Regions from separate parts of the Streptomyces clavifer genome, predicted to be linked through region 1. Evidence: riboswitches for the same ligand, from Rfam matches in the RefSeq annotation. Region 1 holds a riboswitch; the other holds the start of a gene.
The links. A riboswitch is a leader RNA that binds a small molecule or an ion and turns the genes downstream of it on or off. The one in region 1 is predicted to bind cobalamin.

Region 1 (4,204 bases):
GGAGGCTGCCCGCTCCCACATGCAGGTCGCCCGGGAACTGGCGGAGCACGGATACCCGCGCGAGGCGGGGCCCGGCGTGTACGACATCCACTCCCCCCGGGTGCCGAGCACCGAGGAAGCGGCCGCCCTGCTCCGTAAGGGGCTGAAGGCCATCCCGGCGGAGCGGCTGTGGGTCAACCCGGACTGCGGTCTCAAGACCCGCGGTTGGTCCGAGACCAAGGCGTCCCTGGAGAACCTCGTGGCAGCGGCCCGCACGGTCCGAGGCGAACTGCCCACCTCCTGATCGGAGGGCTCCGAAGGCCGGGGCGCCCGCAGGCGCCCCGGCAACGGCGCAGCACGCAGTGCACAGCCGCAGCGATATCTGCGGTCTGCTGAAGGCCAGGACGCCTCATGGGAGGAATACCACCGGATGAGTACCGAGCTCCGGCAGCTTCAGGTCATCGGCATCGGAGCCGGTGACCCCGACCATCTGACGTTGGCCGCCGTCAAGGCCATGCGCAGAGCGGATGCCTTCTTCGTTCTAGGCAAGGGCTCGCATGCTAAGGCCAGTCGACCGAATGCCACCAGGGCGTGCGTACCCAGGCGGGCTGCGGTCGCCTCCATCATGGCGGATAGCCTGGTTCAGGCCGCGAAACAGCAGTCCCCGCACTGCGAGCCTGTCGGAGTGCGGTAGTAGAGGCAGCAGCTACGACGGCGGAAGGTCAGGCCAGGCCCGGTCAGGTGCCCTGTTCCGGCCAGCCGACCCCTGCTGAGCAGCTCCGGCACGAGTGCGCTGAGCGGACCACGCAGGTGTGGATGGGCAGCCAGCAGCACGCCGGCAGAACCGGCCAACGCGGACGCTGCGTTACCGTCGAGGAGGCGTGGAGCGACCTTGACCCGCAGGCCGGCGCGAAGAGCGTCCAGGTGGTGCATCACCTGGGCGTACAGAGTTCCGGTCATGTCCGGGAGCGGGTCGACGTGCCAGCCGGCGGGCTCGGGCAGCCTGAGCTGCGAGCTGTCGTCAGCGCGCTGCAATGCGCCGAAGTCTGGGACGACTCCGCCCAGGAGCGCACAGGCCAGGGCCGGCGACCAGAGACGGGCAGCGTGTCCGAGGTGAGCGATGGAGACTCCGACGCGCAACTCGTCGGTGCGGTATCGGGTGGCGACGGCGGTGGACAGGTCGGTGAAGCCGCGGCTGTAGAAGTGGTCCACGGGACGCCAGCCTTCGTCGCCGCCTCCGACGCGCAGGGCGAAGAAGCCGCCGATGGATGCCGCATCGTCCAGAGCCGCTGCCACAACGGCCGCGGGTGCGCGAACGGGTTCGCTCACGGGGATTGCCTCCTTGGGAGAAAGGGCACCCTGCAGGGGCGGCCTGGACGAAGCAATATCGATGCGAGCGACATCTCAGGCGCTCGTGCGGCGCCTCGGCGGCAGGCAGGCGTACAGATCGAGAATCTCCGGTCGCGGAGCTACACCAGGACCACCGGCACGTACCCAGGCCGCTATGTCTTCGGTCGCTCGGGGATCATTCACCAGCCCCAGCCATACCGGCCGGGCACCGGCTGCCCGGCCGACAGCGGAGGGCTGCACCACGACGACATTGGCCTGGTCGCACACGTCGAGGCAGGCGGAGACACGTACAGGGGCCTCGGCACGCAGACGCGCCGTCTGCGCTGCGTGATCGATTCCGCTCACCTTGGCGGTGCCGCAGCAACAGTCCCGGCAGACGACGATCCGGCACGGAACCGGCTCGGCCGCCTTTCCTGCCACAGCGGAGTGGTCCGAGGTTCCTTCGTCCGGCTTTTCAGGCACGCTGAACCGCTCTCTCCCCGGGGAGCTCCGCCCCGGCGTTCGTGGAGGAGGCGACCGCGTGAGTCTCCTGGCTCTCGGGTCAGTGCTCGTCCCGTCCTTCCCACCCACGTGGGCAGTGGAATTGCCGGGATCCGCTCGCCGATCACAGTGGCGGGACCGCGCCGGAATCTCACCGGCTTCCTCGGACCGCCGTCGCCCTGTCACGGGCCATCATCGCATCCGACGAACTCCCACCGCGGCCGCCGGGAGCACCGGTCAGCTGACAGGTCGTTCGTCCGGTCGCCGCTGTCCGAGGGTGGGCGCCCTCTCCGGGATCCGCGGTCCACCGCTCCCCTCACTCGCCCTCCGGGGCATGCGGGGCGGTCGAGGGCGCCTCGGCCGGTCGCTCCCGCCCTCCATCGTGACCCGAAGCCACCACGGCGACCAGCCCGAGGACGACGGCCGCTGCAGCCACGCGTCCCGCGGCCCGGAGCGCCCAGCCCGGCATGGACGCTCTGCCCGACCGCCACCCTGAGGGGCTGAGCCGTTCCGCCCGCCGGGCCGGCCGTGTCAACCGCACCACCAGCAGGACGGCGACCGGCAGTTGCAGCAGCCACAGCACCGTACGCGGCCACTCGCCGTACCAGACGTTCGTGCCGTACAACAGCGTGTGCCACACGCTGAGCACATACACGACGATCACGAAACGGTGCAGCCGACGCCAGGTGTTGGCGCCGATGCGATGCCTGACGTAAAAGAGCAGGCCGAGCGGGATCGCGAGGTACAGGGCTCCCTGCCCGATCGGAATGGCGATCCGGCCGGTTCCCGAGTCGTACCAGCCAGGCACGAACGAGTCCGCGAAGCCCACCCACAGGCGCTCCGCCCACCCCAGTGCGGCCTCGTACCGGACGAGTTCAGCCGCGAACATCAGCGCATGCGCGAACATCAACGCCATCGTGGTCAGACTCGTGGTGCGGTGCCAGCGCTCCAATGCCTGGGGGGATCCGGGCAGCCAGGCAGGGCGCTGCCCGGACAAGAGCAGTCCGAGCATGACCGTGCCCCATGCCCACAACAACGCCGACCAGCCGAACGCCTGGCTCAGCAGGTACATCCAGTACGTTCCGGCATCGGCCATGAACGGCATGACCGCCACCGTCGCGGAGTCACCCGACTCCACACGCACGTACAGGAGAACGAACACCGCCGCCGTGACGGCGAACGCGACACCCGCCTCGGGCAGCACGGCCCACAGGTCGGCGCGCAGGGTGACACGGCCTGCGGCACGCCGGTCGCGGGCGGGCGGTTCAGGCGTCCCTTCGTCATCCGGCGTCGTCTCTGACAGCATCCCTGGGCCCCTCAGGCACCGGCCGCCGAAGGGCGGTGCGCATGTGTCGTAGGAGAGATCAGTGTCGCTTGAGACGCCGGAGGCAGCGAGGCTCATTCCGGCCAGAACACCGAGGCGGCCCTTGGCCTCATCCCTGCCCGGTGGGCGTTCCGTCCTTGCGGACTTCCGGCAGGAGAAGAGCGGAGAAGGACGCCACCGCAGTCTCCTCGATCGCTCCGTCCTCAGACGTCCCTCAGCGCTGTCCAGTAACCCACCGCATCTGGACAACCCTCCGTGTGCCTCTGTCGCGACGCCGCGAGCGCACCTACTGTGGGCTCCGCAGTCGGTTCGCGGCGCATAGCCATCCGGATGTCCGGTGTCGCGACGCAAGAGGGAACCCGGTGAGAGTCCGGGACTGTCCCGCAACGGTGAGTGGGAGGAAGAGCCGTCGCACCACCGGATCCGTGGAGATCCGGCAGAGGCGACGGCTGCTACGTGCCCCGGTTTCCGGTAGGTGCGCCCACGAGTCCGGAGACCTGCCACTGCGCCCGTGCTTGCACGGGCTGTGCTCGGTGACCTCGAGGACTGGGTTGGCGGTACGGACGGTTGCACGGCACAGCATTGCCGCGTCTCCTCCCCGGTCGGTGTTGATGGCTCGTGACCAGGAGGAGAGCGATGTGACGACCGTGCGTATGACCTGTCACCCCCGCCATGGGACCGATCGTTCACCGCCGGTGTATCCGGGGGGAGCAGCGCTGCCCCACGCCGGGGAACCCCGCGAGAAGCACAGTCCGGCGCGCCCCACCGTGTCGGGCGTCTGCCACGGCACCTTGGGTGAGTTGTACCAGGGCCCTCTTCGCGCGGCCGCCGCACCGGACATAGCTTTGGTGTCCTTTCCCGTGGACCGCCACTCCTGGGTCCACTTCACACCGGGCACCGACCCACCGGACCCATCGGTGCTCGCGGTCAAGTCCGCTACGGCGGCCCGCCTCTTCCTGGACCACTACGGGCTCACGCTGCCGACCGGCCTCTGGAGCACCCACTCCGACCTCCGGGTGGGTGTGGGGATGGCGAGCTCGACCGCCGACATCGTCGCCACGCTGCGTTGCC
Region 2 (4,204 bases), on a different replicon from region 1:
CCTCGTCCTCCGGCCGGCCTTCGAGACCCAGGTCGTGGTCGAGCTTGGCGGCCTGGATGAGCGTCCAGATCTGGGCGCGGACCGCCGGGAGCTTGGCCGGGTCCATCGCGGCGATCTGGGCGTGCTCGTCCAGGAGTTGTTCCAGTCGGGCGATGTCGCCGTAGCTGTCGGCGCGGGCCATCGGCGGCACGAGGTGGTCGACCAGGGTGGCGTGCACCCGGCGCTTGGCCTGGGTGCCCTCTCCCGGGTCGTTCACCAGGAACGGGTAGACGAGGGGGAGGTCGCCGAGCGCCGCGTCGGGGCCGCAGGCGGCGGACAGGCCGGCGTTCTTGCCGGGCAGCCACTCCAGGTTGCCGTGCTTGCCGAGGTGGATCATCGCGTCGGCGCCGAAGCCGTTGTCGTCGGCGGACGCGGCGATCCAGCGGTACGCGGCCAGGTAGTGGTGCGAGGGCGGCAGGTCCGGGTCGTGGTAGATCGCGATCGGGTTCTCACCGAAACCGCGCGGCGGCTGGATGAGGATCAGGAGATTGCCGCGGCGCAGGGCGGCGAGCACGATGTCGCCCTCGGGGTTGCGGGACCGGTCGAGGAACATCTCGCCGGGGGCCGGGCCCCAGTGGTGCTCGACGGCCTCGCGGAGCTCGGCGGGCAGTGTGGCGAACCAGCGGCGGTAGTCGGCGGCGGGGATGCGGACCGGGTTGCGGGCCAGCTGCTCCTCGGTGAGCCACTCCTGGTCGTGGCCGCCGGCCTCGATCAGTGCGTAGATCAGCTCGTCGCCGTCGCCGGAGACCAGCCCGGGGATCTCCTCCTCGGGCCCGAAGTCGTAACCCTCGGCCCGGAGCCTGCGCAGCAGGGCGACGGCGCTGGCGGGGGTGTCGAGACCGACCGCGTTGCCGATGCGGGAGTGCTTCGTCGGGTAGGCGGACAGGACGAGCGCGATCCGCTTCTCGGCGGCCGGGATGTGGCGGAGCCGGGCGTGCCGTACGGCGATTCCGGCGACCCGGGCCGCGCGCTCGGTGTCGGCGACGTAGGCGGGCAGGCCGTCCTCGTCGATCTCCTTGAAGGAGAACGGCACCGTGATCAGGCGGCCGTCGAACTCCGGCACCGCGATCTGGGTGGCGGCGTCCAGCGGGGAGACGCCCTCGTCGTTCTCCTCCCAGGCGGCGCGGGGGCTGGTGAGGCAGAGCGCCTGGAGGACGGGCACGTCGAGGCCGGTGAGGGCGCCGGCGTCCCAGGACTCGTCGTCGCCCCCCGCGGAGGCGGTGGCGGGCTTGGTGCCGCCGGCGGCGAGGACGGTGGTCACGATGGCGTCGGCGGCCCGGAGTTCGTCGATGAGCTCGGGCTCGGGGGTGCGGAGCGAGGCGACGTACAGCGGGAGGGGGCGGGCCCCGGCGTCCTCCACGGCGGCGCAGAGCGCTTCCACGAAGTCGGTGTTCCCGCTCATGTGGTGGGCGCGGTAGTAGAGCACCGCGATGGTGGGCCCGGTGACGCCCTCACGGGTCTTCCGCTCCAGCGGGCCCCACGCGGGGGCCGGGGCGGGCGGCTCGAAGCCGTGGCCGGTGAGCAGCACCGTGTCGGAGAGGAACCGGGCGAGCTGTTCCAGGTTGGCCGGGCCGCCGTGCGCGAGGTAGGCGTGCGCCTCGGCGGCGATGCCGATCGGGACGGTGGACGCGGCCATCAGCTGGGCGTCCGGGGCCTGTTCACCGGTCAGCACGACGACGGGGCGGCCGGTCGCCAGCACCTGGTCGAGCCCGTCCTGCCAGGCGCGTACGCCGCCGAGGAGACGTACGACGACGAGGTCGGTGCCGTCCAGCAGCGCGGGAAGGTCCTGGAGCGGGAGCCGGGACGGGTTGGCGTACCGGAAGCCGACAGGTCCACCGGAGGCACGGGCGCTCAGCAGGTCGGTGTCGGACGTCGACAGGAGCAGGATCATGCGGGGTCAGGCCTTCCTCGGGGTGTCCACGCCCCGGGCGGTGTCGGACGGCAGGAGTTCCTGACTCGCCCGGTCGTGGACCGGGCTCACAGTGGCGGGACCGCGCCGGAATCTCACCGGGCTTCCTCCCATGTCGCCGTCTGGCGATGGCGGACCGAACGGACCGCCGCTAGGCATAGTAGGCCGCAGGTGGGCGGGTGTGACCAGGGCCCCTGACGCGGCTGGGCCGGGATGGGGCGCGGCCCCGCCGGGATGTCCTGCAGCTCACAGTGACCGCAGGGCTGTGCCACGGTCACGGTGGGTATGCTCGCCGCCATGTCCGCATCCTCCAGTTCGCCCCGGTCTCCGGGCGACGCGTGTGCCCGGAGCAGTGGTGACGCCTGCCCCGGGACACTGCGTCTGCACCGTGCGGACGACGGTGCGCTGGCGCGGGTCCGCATACCCGGCGGGGTGCTGACCGCGGCCGGGGCGGACACGCTCCTGGACGCCGCACTGCGGCTGGGCGACGGTGAGTTGCATCTCACGTCGCGCGGCAACGTCCAACTGCGCGGCCTCGCCCCGGACTGCGGTCCGGAACTGGCCCGGCTGCTGAGCGGGGCCGGACTCCTTCCCTCCGAACGCCACGAGCGGGTACGCAACTTCGTCGCCTCCCCCCTCTCCGGTCTCGACGGTCTCGGGTCCGCGGACGTCGGGCCGTGGCTGACCGAGCTCGACCGGCTCGTCTGCGGCAGCGACCGCGCCGCGGACCTCTCCGGCCGGTTCCTCTTCGCGCTCGACGACGGCCGCGGAGACGTCGACGCCCTCGGCGCCGACCTCGCCCTGCTGGCCCGTACCGGCGAGACCGCGTTGCTGCGCGTCGGACCCACGGACGCCGTCCTCCGCCTGCCGGCCGACGACGGCCCGCGTGCCGCCCTCCTCGCCGCCGGGGCGTTCCTGGACGCGGCCCGCCCGACCGGGGCCTGGCGGGTGAAGGACCTGCCCGACGACGAGGCGTCCGCCCTGTCCGGCGCCGTCGTCCGACGCCTGCGGGACGCCGGGATCCCCGCCGCGCCGGACCGTCACCCCCGCCCGTCCGGCGCCCGCCCCCCGGCCCCCGGGCCCGTGCGGGGCCGGGGCCACGAGGTCGCGCTCTCCGTCGGCGTACCGCTGGGGCGGCTGGACCGGGAGCAGTGGCGGCTCCTGTCGGGCTCCGGCGAGCTGAGGCTCACCCCGTGGCGCGGCGCCGTCGTCTCCCGCGTCGTCCCCGAGCGGGTGGACGGCCTGCTCGGCGCCCTCTCCGGGGCCGGGCTGATCGTCGGCCCGGGCTCCGCGTGGGCCGGTGTCGGGGCGTGCATCGGGCAGCCCGGCTGCGCGAAGTCACTGGCCGACGTACGGGCCCAGGCGGGGGCCGCCGTCGGACCGGCGGGACGGCTCCCTGTGTACTGGTCCGGGTGCGAACGCCGGTGCGGCCATCCGCACGGGGAGTGGATCGACGTGGTCGCCACCCCCGCAGGACACCGGATCTCCCATGTGCGGGGGGACCGGACCACCCCGGCGGCGACCGTCCGGGACGACCCGGCCGCGCTCGCCGCCGCCGTGGCGGCGGCACGCGACGCCCGTACCGCCTGACCACCCAGTACCCGAAGCACCCCTGAAGAAAGAAAGCGACAGCACTGTGCACCAGTACGAGAAGGACGGACCGGCGATCTACCGCCAGTCCTTCGCCACCATCCGCGCGGAGGCGGATCTGGCCGGGCTGCCCGCCGACGTGAGCCAGGTCGCCGTCCGCATGATCCACGCCTGCGGCATGGTCGATCTCGTACGCGATCTCGCCTTCTCGCCGAACGCCGTGGCCGACGCCCGCGCGGCGCTCCGCTCCGGTGCGCCGATCCTGTGCGACGTGGCCATGGTCGCCAGCGGTGTCACCCGCAAGCGCCTGCCCGCGGACAACGACGTGATCTGCACCCTGTCCGACCCGGCCGTCCCCGGGCTGGCCGCGAAGCTCGGCACCACCCGCAGCGCCGCCGCCCTGGAGCTGTGGCGCGACCGGATGGAGGGGGCCGTCGTCGCCGTCGGCAACGCACCCACCGCGCTCTTCCGCCTGCTGGAGATGATCGAGGACGGTGCTCCCCGCCCGGCCGCCGTCATCGGTGTGCCGGTCGGCTTCATCGGGGCCGCCGAGTCCAAGGAGGCCCTGGCCGTCCACACGTCCGGCCTGGAGCACCTGATCGTGCGCGGCCGGCGCGGCGGCAGCGCCCTGGCGGCCGCCGCCCTCAACGCGATCGCCAGCGAGGA

Region 2: it holds a riboswitch for cobalamin, as region 1 does, so the genes downstream of both, cobN (cobaltochelatase subunit CobN) here and OG927_RS35115 ((2Fe-2S) ferredoxin domain-containing protein) in region 1, are expected to answer to the same signal.

The regions. Positions count from the first base shown of each region.
Region 1 is NZ_CP107794.1:307,361-311,564, reverse strand. Features, by position in the region: gene metE (5-methyltetrahydropteroyltriglutamate--homocysteine S-methyltransferase) at 1-283, shown strand, start outside; partial or broken gene OG927_RS35125 (SAM-dependent methyltransferase) at 410-547, shown strand; gene OG927_RS35120 ((2Fe-2S)-binding protein) at 622-1,308, opposite strand; gene OG927_RS35115 ((2Fe-2S) ferredoxin domain-containing protein) at 1,384-1,749, opposite strand; cobalamin riboswitch at 1,852-1,974, opposite strand; gene OG927_RS35110 (ferric reductase-like transmembrane domain-containing protein) at 2,126-3,115, opposite strand; cobalamin riboswitch at 3,452-3,652, shown strand; gene OG927_RS35105 (GHMP family kinase ATP-binding protein) at 3,994-4,204, shown strand, end outside.
Region 2 is NZ_CP107793.1:3,933,305-3,937,508, reverse strand. Features, by position in the region: gene cobN (cobaltochelatase subunit CobN) at 1-1,930, opposite strand, end outside; cobalamin riboswitch at 1,963-2,104, opposite strand; gene OG927_RS16975 (cobalamin biosynthesis protein CobG) at 2,234-3,538, shown strand; gene OG927_RS16970 (precorrin-8X methylmutase) at 3,585-4,204, shown strand, end outside.